Enteractinococcus fodinae: one gene and its partner. The protein of the gene in region 2 interacts with the protein of the main gene of each other region in a pairwise test. Links are inferred from orthologs where the notes say so. Each region holds a gene or a part of one and is shown on either strand. Other genes may lie near its edges.

The links. The genes of interacting proteins can lie anywhere in the genome.
Region 1: the proteins of pcrA (region 2) and lpdA interact in binary tests that used the Escherichia coli proteins (3 or more experiments, as listed by UniProt). The link is inferred for Enteractinococcus fodinae from one-to-one orthologs.

What each region holds. Positions count from the first base shown.
Region 1 is NZ_JAVDYJ010000001.1:1,652,666-1,657,928, reverse strand. Bases 1-2,803 are described here. They hold lpdA (dihydrolipoyl dehydrogenase), read right to left. Parts: upstream 2,188-2,803; coding sequence 814-2,187; downstream 1-813. Other genes in these bases: J2S62_RS07715 (leucyl aminopeptidase), read right to left, coding at 2,461-2,803; sucB (2-oxoglutarate dehydrogenase, E2 component, dihydrolipoamide succinyltransferase), read right to left, coding at 1-732. Outside these bases: more of J2S62_RS07715, read right to left, coding at 2,804-4,014; J2S62_RS07710 (PAC2 family protein), read left to right, coding at 4,173-5,263. UniProt on the Escherichia coli protein: Lipoamide dehydrogenase is a component of the glycine cleavage system as well as of the alpha-ketoacid dehydrogenase complexes.
Region 2 is NZ_JAVDYJ010000001.1:2,073,101-2,081,132, forward strand. What follows is about bases 2,399-5,510. They hold pcrA (DNA helicase PcrA), read right to left. Parts: upstream 5,142-5,510; coding sequence 2,655-5,141; downstream 2,399-2,654. Other genes in these bases: sucC (ADP-forming succinate--CoA ligase subunit beta), read right to left, coding at 2,399-2,491; J2S62_RS09660 (hypothetical protein), read left to right, coding at 5,310-5,510. Outside these bases: J2S62_RS09640 (LysR family transcriptional regulator), read right to left, coding at 1-265; sucD (succinate--CoA ligase subunit alpha), read right to left, coding at 392-1,309; more of sucC, read right to left, coding at 1,328-2,398; more of J2S62_RS09660, read left to right, coding at 5,511-5,978; J2S62_RS09670 (protein kinase domain-containing protein), read left to right, coding at 6,388-7,335; J2S62_RS09675 (Dps family protein), read left to right, coding at 7,520-8,032. UniProt on the Escherichia coli protein: A helicase with DNA-dependent ATPase activity. Unwinds DNA duplexes with 3'-5' polarity. Translocates on single-stranded DNA with 3'-5' polarity. Initiates unwinding more efficiently from a nicked substrate than double-stranded DNA.

The DNA of each region.
Region 1 (5,263 bases), 420 kb from region 2 along the record:
TGCTTCTTCTTGAGGTGCATCGTCTTGAGCTTTTTCTTCCTGCGGTTCTGAATCTTGCGCAGGTTCAGATTCTGATGGCGCGCTGTCGGAGGAACCGATGAGGGCAAGGACTTCGCCGACTTCAATATCTTCGTCTTCTTGGACTTTGATTTCCAACAGGGTGCCCGCTACCGGTGATGGAATTTCAGTGTCGACCTTATCGGTAGAGATCTCTACGATCGGTTCATCGACTTCAACTTCGTCGCCAACTTCTTTCAGCCAGCGGGTGATGGTGCCTTCGGTGACGGATTCACCAAGTTCTGGCAACTTCACTTCTTCAGCATCTCCCGATGCAGCAGGTGCTTCTTTTGCGGGCTCTTCTTCAGCAGTTTCTTGCTGTGCTGGCTCATCTTGTTCAGAAGTGTCTTCAGCTGGTTCTTCTTCAGCAGTATCCTCTTCAGCGGGAGCTTCTTCGTCGGCTGAGTCGTCTGCAGGCTGGTCGGATGCAGACTCATCGGCATCGCCGACAACGGCTAAAGCCTCGCCAACTTCAATGTCTTCGTCTTCCTGGACCAGGATTTCCAGTAGGGTCCCGGCGACAGGGGAGGGGATCTCAGTGTCGACCTTGTCGGTTGAGATTTCCACAATCGGTTCGTCGACCTCGATGGTGTCGCCGACTTCTTTGAGCCAACGGGTTACGGTACCTTCAGTAACCGATTCGCCCAGTTCTGGCAGAGTAATGGTTTCAGACATGCCGTCCGGTTTCCTCTCTATTCCTCTTCGAATGCTCACACGTTCGGTGCTTGATGCGTTGGTGGCAAGCCACCAGGTGGACTAGGCGTGCAACGGGAACCCGTTGAGCATCATTGCTGCTTCACCCAGCGACTCGTTTTGCGTTGGGTGAGCATGGATGAAGTGGGCGACGTCCTCTGGGTATGCTTCCCAGTTGACGATCAGCTGTGCTTCACCAATTTGTTCCGAGATACGATCGCCGATTCCGTGGACTCCGACAATTGGTCCATGTTTCTGACGAACCAACTTGATGAGACCGCCGGTGCCGATAATCGATGATTTACCATTCCCGGCCAGGTTGTACTCGACCGTTTCGACGTTGTCTTTCCCGAATTCTTCTTGAGCGGCTGGCTCTGTCATTCCCACGGAGATAATTTCTGGGGTTGTGAACGTCACTCCGGGAATATTGCGATCTTCGACCTTGAGCGGATTGTTGCCCATAATCTCTTCGATCACGAAGTTACCGTGTTGGTAGCCACGGTGTGCCAACTGCTTGCCTTTGACGATGTCACCAATGGCATAGATATTGCCCACGCCGGTGTGCAGGCGATCATCGACGGCGACGTGGGCGCCGTCCATGGAGACACCGACATCCTCATAACCCATATTTTCAGTATTGGGTTTGCGACCGGTGGCGACAAGGCAAATTTCTGCTTCGAATTCCTTGCCATCAGCGAGGGTGACTTTGACGCCATTGTCGGTTTCTTCAACGTTTTCGAAGAAGACGCCGAGATTTGATTTGATCCCGGCCTTGCGGAAGTTCCGAGTCAGTTGCTTGACGATCGTTGGATCCTCGTTGGGTACCAGCGAATCGAGGCCCTCGATGATGGTGACCTCCACGCCGAATGAGTTCCACGCCGAGGCGAACTCGGAACCAATGACCCCGCCGCCAAGCACAATGGCTGATTTTGGTGTGTAGTCGAGTTCGAGGGCTTCGGTAGAAGTGAGCACGCGGTCGGAAATGGTCAAACCCATGGTGTTGGAAACGGAACCCGAGGCGAGGATGATGTGTTTTCCGGTGTAGACGGTGCCATCCACATCGATCTGATTCTCGGAAACTAACCGACCGTTACCAGCAATGGTGGTGACTTTGCGCATTTTCAATAGGCCTTGCAGACCTTTGAATTTACCGTCGACAATATTGTCTTTGTATTTCCGAACGGCCGCCATGTCGACGCTATCGAACGAGGCTTTTACGCCGAATTTCTCAGAGTCTTTAGCCGCGTTAGCAACTTCAGCTGCGTGTAAGTAGGCCTTGGTTGGAATACAACCCCAGTGGAGGCAAGTGCCACCAACCTTGTCTCGTTCAATGAGACCAACGGTTAGTCCATGGTGTACGGCGCGCAGGGCCGCACCATAACCGGCGGATCCACCGCCGAGAATTAGTACGTCGAATTCTGTAGCGGTTTCAGTCACGATTGATGCTCCTCATCTGTGCGGAGGTTCGCCCCGCATTGTCCTCGTCTGTGGTTTCCAACCATGCGTCCGGTTTCTGCTCAATCTGGAGTTACCAGGGCAGTTTGGACACTTCTACTTAACCTTATAGGCTCGCTGACCCCTTGATCCATAACCTGTACCACGTTAACTTTTGTCAGCCGACTGAAGCTAGAAAACCCGCAGTGACGTATGGCATCAATCTGCGTCGGGACCGCTTTGAGCTAACGGTCCCGACGCAGTAATTAGGTGCTGTTATTGTGCTCGATTGGTGACAAATTCCACGAGCGTGCGAACCATGGTTCCGGTTGCGTCTTTCGGGGTGTAACCTCTCGGCGAGGAATCATTGAAGGACGGTCCCGCAATATCCAGATGTGCCCATGGCGTCTCTCCGACGAAGTCGCGTAAGAACGCTGCTGCGCCCTGCATTCCACCGTACCGTTCGCCGGTGTTTTTCATATCGGCAACGTTAGAGTCGAAACCTGCACGAGCTTCTTCTGGAATCGGCACCTCGACCACCGTCTCACCGGTGGTGGCTGCAGCTTGGGATAGCTCGGCTCGCACTTGCTGTGCGCCCATGAGGCCGGTGGTGCGGTTTCCAAGAGCTACCATCGCTGCGCCGGTCAATGTGGCGATATCAACCACCACGTCAGGGTTTTCCTCAGTGGCAGCCACGAGGGCGTCAGCTAAGACCAGACGGCCTTCGGCATCAGTGTTCATGACCTCGACGGTGGTGCCACCCCGAATGGTGAGGATATCGGATGGTTTGATTCCGGTACCCGAAGGCATGTTCTCCGCCATCGCTAGCCAGCCGGTGACCTTAATATCGAGGCCCAGCTCCGCCACGGCATGGACTACGGCACCGACAGTCGCGGCGCCGGCCATATCCGATTTCATGGTTTCCATCGACCCGGCAGGTTTGAGCGAAATGCCACCGGTATCAAACGTAATTCCCTTGCCAACCAGAGAAACGTGACCCTTGGCGTTGGCTGGGGCGTATTCCAGTTTGACTAACCGTGGGGGATTAGCTGAGCCTTGACCGACACCCAGGTGCCCACCGAAGCCGCCTTCCGCTAAGGCGGCTTCATCGTAAATGGTGACGTTGATTTTCGAGTGGTCGACTAGCGCTTCGATCTCGTCAGCGAAGGTCGCGGGATAGAGGTGAGAAGGTGCCGTATTGACTAGATCGCGTGCAATGAATGTCGCACGAGCAACGATTCCGGCGCGTTCAACCAGCGCATCGGCGTCGGCCACCGAAGCAAGAATCTGCAGCTCGGTCGTTGACGAAGCGTCCGTCTCCTCATCGTTCGAAGATTTGTAGCCCGCAAATGAGTACGTGCCAAGCGTGGCACCCTCGGCAATCGCTGTGACGCGCGCGGCGCTATCAGCTGGTAATGCGATAGTGATCGGGGAGTGGCCGGTGAGTTTCGCGGTGGCTGCGCCAGCGGCACGACGGAGGGCTTCAGCAGACAAGGTGCCGGGAGCGGAGTTATCAAGCTGCGGTGTACCCTGTGGTGGAGTTTCCGTGGACCCCAACCCAGTGAGCACCACGACCTTGGCCTCAAAATCGGTTGCCGAGCCAGCGACCTTCGCTACTTCGTCAAGTTTCCCTTTAAAGCCCAGTGCTTCGAGCTGCTCTTGCAACCCTGCGACAGTGTTTTCATCGAGGCCTGGAGCCACGATGACGGGGCCATCATCGGTGGACTGCACCCCGACCACGAGCGCGTCGGTCGAGTCAAGGGTATCGATCGCGGTCAGTTGAGCGGTAAAATCCGCAATGAAATCTGTGGCGGCGGCGTTTTGGGCCACGTAATCACGTCCTTTTGATAACGGAATAACAATGGATGGTCACTCCATCATAACGAGGCAGCCCCGAAACGGTGACGGAATAAGCGGTGGATCCACTACGTTGTGCTCAATAGCGTCTAATGTTGGAAGACACCATCCCGAAACAGTGAGGAATTTGCATGCTTGATCCGATTGATCTCATCCGATTGTCGTCTTCAGCTAAAGAACTCCTCTCTGGAACACAAGCTCGTGATGCATCGGACGAGGAAGGCCCCGCATTACATGGCCTAGACCTCCTGGTCGTGTTTTCGGGCTACTTGGACGCCGGCAACGTATCTACTCAGCTAGAAAATGTCTTATTGGAGCGTTTGGATCATCAACGGATCGCCACGTTCGACACGGACCAGTTGCTTGACTATCGGGCCCGGCGACCGCACTTGCGCTTCGATGGCGAGCAATTCTTCGACTACGAAGCTCCGGAATTAGAGTTACACCTGCTCAAAGATCAGATGCAGAAACCCTTCCTCATGCTTAGTGGGCCAGAGCCGGATTATCAGTGGGATCGCTTCGTCGCCGCCGTCATGCTCCTGGTAGAACAACTCGAAGTCAACCTCGTCACCTTTGTCGATGCGATCCCATTGCCAGTTCCTCACACCCGCCCTCTCGGTGTGACAACACACGGGAACGCACAGGAACTTCTCGAAGGGTTAGCCACCTGGGCTCCAGAAGGCCGGATCGCCGCCGGTGCGGCGCAGCTTCTTGAATTACGTGCTGCTGAGGCAAGACACAAAGTGAGCGGATACACCCTTCATGTGCCCCATTATCTAGCGGACGCCACATATCCCCAAGCTGCTGTAGCGGCCCTGGAGTATGTCGGAGCCGCAATGGACTTGATGCTGCCCAGTGAAGAACTGCGTGAATCGGGTCGGGAAGTGGAGCGACAGATCGCCGCACAGGTGCAAAACCGACCAGAAATCTCTGCAATGTTGGAGCGCTTGGAAGAGCGTTTTGATGCCTATGCGCAGGAGCACCAAGCCCGGAGTTTATTGCTCAAACCGAATGAGCAGATGCCAGATGCCGATGAGATTGGTTCAGCGGTCGAGTCTTACTTGAGTGATCATGCCCAACGCGATGATGCTGGCCTAGATGCAGATGATCATTCCGCACTACTGGATAGCGGCCAACTCGAACAAAAACGCCCCTCCACGGACCCCATGCGGCCCTCGCGCTCAGAGGTCGATCCAGAATCGTTAGGCTTTGTTGCCCCAGA
Region 2 (8,032 bases):
GTTCCGATACGAGTTTGGCCAAGGAGTGTTCGATCTCTTCGGCGATCTCGAAGACCTGACGGCCTTCGGTCGTGATCTCCCAGCCAGCTGGAGAACGAAGCAGCAGTCGTTGGCCGGTGATTTTTTCTAATGCATTAATTCGGCGGGAGACGGTGGCGTGGTTGATGCCCAGGGAATCTGCAGCGGCGGTGAACCGTCCCAGTCTCGCTACCGTCAGAAATGTCATCAACGACGGTAGATTACTGTGCAGTTCTTCCCAATCCATGCTTGTCAGTGTACTGGACCCCCAGCACACCTGCGGGGTCGCAGAACAGAAGTTGCGTTAACCACCACCGGAGTCCAAGCGCTCAGGCTTAGACTCCGGTAAGGGTGTTTTGGCGATCAGGGAAGCTTAGAGGTTTTCCATGATCTTGCGCATCTTGTCAGCGGCTTCGGTTGGGGTCTGACCAACCTGAACGCCTGCTGCTTCGAGGGCTTCTTTCTTGGCGGCTGCGGTACCGGAAGAACCGGACACGATCGCACCGGCGTGACCCATGGTCTTGCCTTCTGGTGCGGTGAAACCAGCGATGTAGCCGACAACTGGTTTGGTGACGTGGTCCTTAATGTACTCGGCGGCCTTTTCTTCGGCGTCGCCACCGATTTCACCGATCATGATGATGGCTTTGGTTTCATCATCTTTCTCGAAGGCTTCCAGCGCGTCGATGTGGGTGGTGCCGATGATGGGGTCGCCACCGATCCCGATCGCAGTCGAGATACCGATACCGGACAGCTCGTGCATCATCTGATAAGTCAGGGTTCCCGACTTCGAAACCAGACCGATGGGTCCGGTGCCGGTGATGTTGGCTGGGGTAATACCGGCCAGCGCAACACCCGGGGTGATGATACCGGGGCAGTTTGGCCCGATGATGCGTGTCTTTGGTTTCCCATTGGCATCGACGTTGGCCTGGGAGGCTGCGAAGAATTCGGCGGTGTCCTGAACAGGGATACCTTCGGTGATGACAACCAGCAGTTCGATTTCGGCTTCGATGGCTTCCATCGCAGCGTCTTTCGCGAACTTCGGTGGCACAAACATCACCGAGACGTTCGCGCCGGTTTCTTTCATCGCTTCTTCAACGGTGCCATACACGTTCAGTGAGACGTCGTTGCCGTCGGCGTCGACGTGCTCAACGGTTTCGCCTGCACGACGAGCGTTGACACCACCGACGATGTTGCTACCGGCTTTGAGCATCAGTGCGGTGTGCTTGGTACCTTCGCCACCGGTAATACCCTGGACGATGATCTTGGAGTCTTTATTGAGGAAAATCGACATTTTCTGTGTATCCCGTCCTTATTTATTCGCCAGCTCGGCAGCTTTGTCAGCGCCTTCGTCCATGGTGGCCGCGATAGTGACCAGCGGATGGTTGGCTTCGGCCAGAATGGCGCGACCTTCTTCAACTTTGTTTCCGTCGAGACGCACAACGAGTGGTTTCGTTGCGGAGTCCCCAAGGATGTCCAGGGCTTGGACAATACCGTTGGCGACCTGGTCGCACGCGGTGATGCCGCCGAAGACGTTGACGAAGACGGAGTTGACGTCTGGGTCGCCCAGGATGACATCCAGACCATCGGCCATGATTTGGGCGTCTGCGCCACCACCGATGTCTAGGAAGTTGGCTGGCTTGACGTTGCCATGGTTTTCACCAGCGTATGCAACGACGTCCAGGGTGGACATAACAAGGCCTGCACCGTTACCGATAACACCGACGTTGCCTTCGAGCTTGACGTAGTTCAAGCCTTTGGCTTCCGCTTTGGCTTCCAGTGGGTTCTCGGTGCGCTCATCGACGAGCTTGGCGTGCTCTGGCTGACGGAAGTCAGCGTTGTCATCCACGGTGACTTTGCCGTCGAGGGCAATGAGTTTGCCTTCACCGGTCAGGACCAGTGGGTTGACTTCAACCAGCGTGGCATCTTCTTCTTTGAAGACTTCGCCGAGTTTTACCAAAACTTCGGCGATGTCGCTTTGCATATCTGAAGCGAATTTCGCTTCGGCAGCAATCTTTTCTGCAACCTCGCGGTTCAAACCGGTGGTTGGTGAGACCTCAACCCGAGCAAGATCTTCCGGACGCTCTTCGGCCAGCTGCTCGATATCCATGCCACCTTCTACCGAGGCCATGGCCAGGTAGGTGCGGTTGGCACGATCCAGCAAGATCGAGAAGTAGTATTCCTCTTTGATGTCGGCGCCTTCGGCGATCATCACCTGGTGTACGGTGTGACCTTTGATGTCCATGCCAAGGATCTCTTTGGCATATTCATAGGCTTCGTCAGCAGTTTTGGCGACTTTGACACCGCCGGCTTTACCGCGGCCACCAACTTTGACTTGGGCTTTGACCACGGTGACGCCACCGAGTTTTTCGGCGGCGGCTTTTGCTTCTTCCGGGGTTTCGGCAACGATCCCAGCGAGCACGGGTACCCCGTGTGCTTCGAAAAGATCGCGTGCCTGGTATTCATACAGGTCCACGGGTTTGCAGTCCTTTTACCTCGACAACGATTGAATGAGATACCCGGTTTCAGAATCTCAACCGGGCACCTACGAGTTCGGCAGCATGCCTGAGAACTCCTAACGCCTTACCATAGTGCACGGCCAGACGTCTTCTAGAACCATGACCAATTGTTGGTGGGATTTATACTTTTTTTATTGGCGCATAGCGCAGCAGTAAGCGCTTTTCGGACTCCGCGAACTGGACGACGGCCACGGCCTTATCTCCGGCCCCCTGGACTCCGGTGACGACACCAGTCCCGAAGGTTTTGTGTTCCACCGTGTCACCGGCGGCAACTGCAATGACTTCTTTATTCGGGTTCACCTTGGTGCGATTATCGGGTTTGGTCACACGAGCGTTTTCTTGCGCCGGCGTAATCCCTTCGGTTCCTGCTTTACCGTAATTTTGTGACGCGGTGGAGGCACCCCAGTGCGAGCCGCTGAAGCGTTGCGCGTCCCGGTAGCGGAAGCCACGAACGCCGGTATCTTGGCCGAAGCCAGCGAGCCCACCGCCAAACCGTGAGGTTGATGGTGAGCCTTTCCCTTCGCGTTCCCACTCAATGAGTTCGGCCGGAATCTCGGCTAGGAATTGGCTGGCCGGGTTGAACTGGTGTTGGCCCCACATACTGCGTGATTCCGCCCGCGTCACATAGAGGCGTTCTCGGGCACGGGTCAGCCCCACGTATGCGAGTCGGCGTTCTTCGGCCAGTTCTTTTTCATCAGCCATCGATCGGGCGTGCGGGAAAACGCCGTGTTCCATACCGGTCAAAAAGACCACCGGGAATTCGAGGCCCTTGGCGGTGTGCAAAGTCATGAGGGTGACTTCTCCCATATGGTCGGCTAGGGCTTGGCCTTCGGCATCCGTGGCATCAGGAAGCTGATCAGCATCGGCCACCAGTGCGACTTGTTCTAGGAAGTCTCCCAGGGTGCCTTCGGGATTGGTTTTGTCGAATTCTCGCACCACGCCCACCAACTCACCGAGGTTATCCGCGCGGGATTCGTCTTGGAAATCTTTGGAGTTTCGCAAAGTCTCGAGCATGCCGGTTTGTTCCAGTACAGCTTCCAGCACGGTGGCCACCGACTCGGTTTGAGCCAATTGGCTGAGATCGTCCAGCATCTGGGTGAACTTATTGACCGCGTTCAGCGAGCGCTTGGCTAACCCACCGGGTGCGTTTTCCGCGTCACGCAAGGCTGCCATGAATGTTGATTGTTGGCGGGTCTGATGTGCTGCGACGGCACCTTCAGCTCGGTCGCCAATCCCGCGTTTGGGTTCATTAAGAATCCGACGCAAGTTGACGTCGTCAGCAGGGTTCTCCAAGACGCGCAAGTAGGCCAGCGCGTCTTTGATTTCTTTCCGATCGTAGAAGCGCGTGCCACCCACCACGCGGTATGGGATACCCGAAGCGATCAGGCGTTCTTCAATGGACCTCGACTGGGCGTTGGTGCGGTAGAAAATCGCCATGTCGGCTGGACGATAGTTGTGATTATCTATCAGATCGTCGATTTTTTCGGTGATCCATTGGGCTTCACGCGATTCAGTTTCCGCTGCGTAGCCGATGATTTTTTCGCCACTGCCAACAGCCGTCCACAGCCGTTTGACCTCTCGCGATGGATTTTGGGCGATGACTGCGTTGGCTGCATCCAAAATGTTCTGGGTGGAGCGGTAGTTTTGTTCCAGTCGGATGACCGTGGCATCTGGGTAGTCGTGTTCAAAGTCGACGATATTGCGAATGTCAGCCCCGCGGAAGGCATAGATCGACTGATCTGAGTCGCCGACGACCGTCAATTGTCCACCCTCAGTTTCGACGCCCGGTGGTTCTCCGGGGGCGCCGGTGAGTTGACGAACCAGCCGGTACTGGGCGTGGTTCGTATCCTGGTATTCGTCGACCAGCACAAACCTGAATCTGCGCCGGTAGTTATCCAAGATCGCCGGGAAAGCATCGAACATGTGCACCACATTGGCGATGAGGTCATCAAAGTCCATCGCATTCGCGGTACGCAGCCGGGAAGTATATTCCTTATAAATCTCGGCAACCGCCTGGTTCCAGGGGTCCCCGCCGACGGTGGAGGCGAAAGCCTCATCGTCCACCAATTCGTTTTTCAACGATGAGATCTTGTTCCGGATCGCGCGGGGTGCAAAGCGTTTGGGGTCCATGTCGGCGTCTTTGGCGATTTGGGTGATCAGCCGCAGCGAGTCGGTGGCATCGTAAATCGAGAAATTCGCCTTTAGGTCAATGTGGGGCGCTTCGCGACGCAAGATACGCACGCAGGAGGAGTGGAACGTGGAGATCCACATCCGTTGAGCTGTCGTGCCAACGAGTTCGCCGATGCGCTCACGCATCTCGGCTGCGGCTTTATTCGTAAACGTGATGGCCAAGAATTCGTGGGGTCGGGCATCGCCGGTCGCCAGGAGATGGCCGATACGGTGGGTCAACACCCGAGTTTTGCCGGACCCTGCGCCTGCCACGATCAGCAGCGGTCCGCCTCGATGCACCACGGCTTCGGCTTGGGCATCATTGAGTCCAGCAACCAGTTCCTCCGCAGAAGAACGATGGGGCACAGCTAAAGCGTCGGTCGCTGCTGGGGTGCCAAAAGCGGGGGCAAAACTGGGCAAAGAAGTCTGGTGGGCCATGATGTATCAGTCTAACCGCTGGGGCTGGTTATACCGGTGCCTGTTCGCCGGCTGTGGAGAACACCAAAACCGGCCCGGGCCAGAACTCCACTAAGATGGCAGGTAGTTTCAGCCCCCTTGCCCTTGGCCGTAGACCAAGGCGGGTATGTACACACTGCCGGAGGACGCGTGGCCAGAAGAAGAGCGAAAGATTACCAACAGCAGCAGCCCGATAACCGTAAACAGAAACCCGAGCGTCCACGGCTGACGAAAGCCCAAATCAAAGAAGATATCCACCGGGCCAACCGCCAAGAAGGTAGTCCCGGCATCTTGGTGTTTGCGGTGTTGGCCGTGACAGCGTTCATCGCGTTTTACTACCACATTTTGGCGCTTCAGGGCATGGAACAGCTCACCGGTGGGGTCTCAATGTTGGACCATCGCCTTGGCGGTTTTGATGTCGCAGACGTGGAACAACTGTCGGGACGAATGGATGAGGCTGCGATGGGCCAATATAACTTCGTGCATATTACCGCCGGGCGAATTTTCCCGATCATGATGGCACTCAGTGTCATCGTGGTTGCGGTGTGGACCTTGCGTTCCAAGCTTGCTAAATGGATAGCCGCGATCGTTGGCGTTGGATACGCTGCCTTGGAGATCTGGGCTGCCATCACCCGCGAGACAGCTCTACTCGACACCACCGAAGCTAATGTCGCCCTAGCGTCCTCGCTGACCATCGCTCAGTGGTTGATCCTGACGTTTTTAGTAATTGGCATTGTGGTGATGCTGATTCTGAAGTTCATCGGCAGAAACAGTCCCGGTCTGGAGACTTCCCTCGACCCTGACCGCGAGATCCCCTAATATCGCTGATGGCAGGCTGGAAGAACGGTGGTCACTTTTTGGCCACGTCGGTCACAGCCTGCTAGGCTAACTTCGTTGCAATAGCAACGATGCCTCCGTAGCTCAGTAGGATAGAGCATCCCTCTCCTAAAGGGAAGGTCGTCGGTTCGATTCCGGCCGGGGGCACAACTTCCGCATTCGCCGACGAATCACAGTTCTGCCGAGACGTGGCTGAGATCTCAGCGTATATGCGCCGATGAGAGACGCAGCGCTCGCGCCCGGGACCATGCATTAATCGTTCCTACCAGATGACGATCGGTTCCGGAATCGATCGACCTGAAGCTACACTGGCCTCGAAAGCGTTGGTATAACAAGCCGGAGGCATCCCACAGGCAACGAACCGGTGCGATCCCACAGGAACGAGGCTACTGTGACTGATCGAATCTTAGGGACTGACGGTGCAGTCATGTCTCGTGCTCAGCCACCTCAGACACGTTCTGGAGACACCCGCGACGGTGGCCGCCGACTCCCCCGTGGCCGATACCGCGTGGGCAAGCTGCTCGGACATGGTGGATTGGCAGAGGTCTATCTCGCCGACGATACGGTCCTGGATCGCCAGGTCGCCGTCAAGGTCTTACGCGCTGAAAGACTCAACGAGCCCGGCATGGTTGAGAGGTTTCAGCAAGAAGCCGAGACGATTGCGGGTCTCGACCACCCCGGCATCGTGTCTGTACTGGCCGGCGGTGACAATTTCGTCACCGACCCGCAAAGTGACCTCGCGGGGCGTCCCTACATCGTGATGGAGTACTTGGACGGGGCCACCTTGCAAGCACGGCTCAACGAGCAGACCAGCGCTCCGGCAGGGCTCAGCGTCGATGAGGCCTTACGCATTATGTCCCAGGTTTTGGCATCGTTGGCTTACGGGCACGGCCAAGGCGTCGTGCACGGAGACGTGACAGCCACGAACGTTATGCTCACGACCACCGGGCTTGTGAAGTTAATCGACTTTGGTAGTAGCGCTCAGGTGGTGACCGAAAAGGGCGCTACGATGCCGCTGGCTCACGATGCTACTCTGCGCTACGTCCCGCCAGAGCGCGCGCAGGGAGAACTGTTTGATGCACGAGCAGATCTGTATTCTGCTGGATGCCTGCTCTATGAGCTGCTCACCGGACGCACCCCCTTTGCTGGACCGTCACCGGTCGACTTGGCGCACCAGCATGTGCATCAACAACCCGAACCCCCGTCCACGTATTGTCAGCAGATTGACCCCGAACTTGACGCCGTCGTCTTGCGTTCACTAGCGAAGTCCCCCGAAGCACGCCACCAAAGCGCCCAAGATTTTCTCAACGAGCTGTGCGCCACGCGTTATGCCCGATAGCACATATAGCTCCCTGAAAGCCTGTCAGGGGACCTTGTGGCTGGCCGTGGATTCGACCGGACTCGTTCAAGAGGTCTTGCGGCGATAACAGAAAACCTATTGAGTAGATATAGAGAACTCGGGCATACCCCTGCCCGAGCCCTGCAACGCGACACCTCCGTTGTACGCATCAGAAAGGTGACTCATGACTGAAAATTACGCAGACTACACCGCACCAGGCATCGACATGGAAGACGGCCATCGGGTAACCGAGATCCTTCAGACCCGTCTTCATGCGCTCAATGATCTTCACCTCACCCTGAAGCACGCCCACTGGAATGTTGTGGGACCAGAATTTATTTCGGTCCATGAAATGCTCGATCCGCAGGTGACCGAAGTCCGCAACTGGGCCGATACTGTCGCCGAACGTATCGCAACCATGGGCGTTTCTCCCAAAGGCACACCCGGATCTATCGTTACCGGACGCACTTGGGACGACTACCCGCTAAACCGTGCCTCAAGCCTAGCGCACATTACTGCCCTGAACCAGGTGTACACCGATGTCATTAAGGACTTCCGCACAGCGATTGCTGAGACCGGGAAAGTCGACCCGATCTCTGAAGATGTCCTGATCGAGGTAACGCGCGGCTTGGAACTGTTCCAGTGGTTCCTGCGCTCCTTTATCACCAAGTCGGATGGCTCATTAGACCCCGTCTCC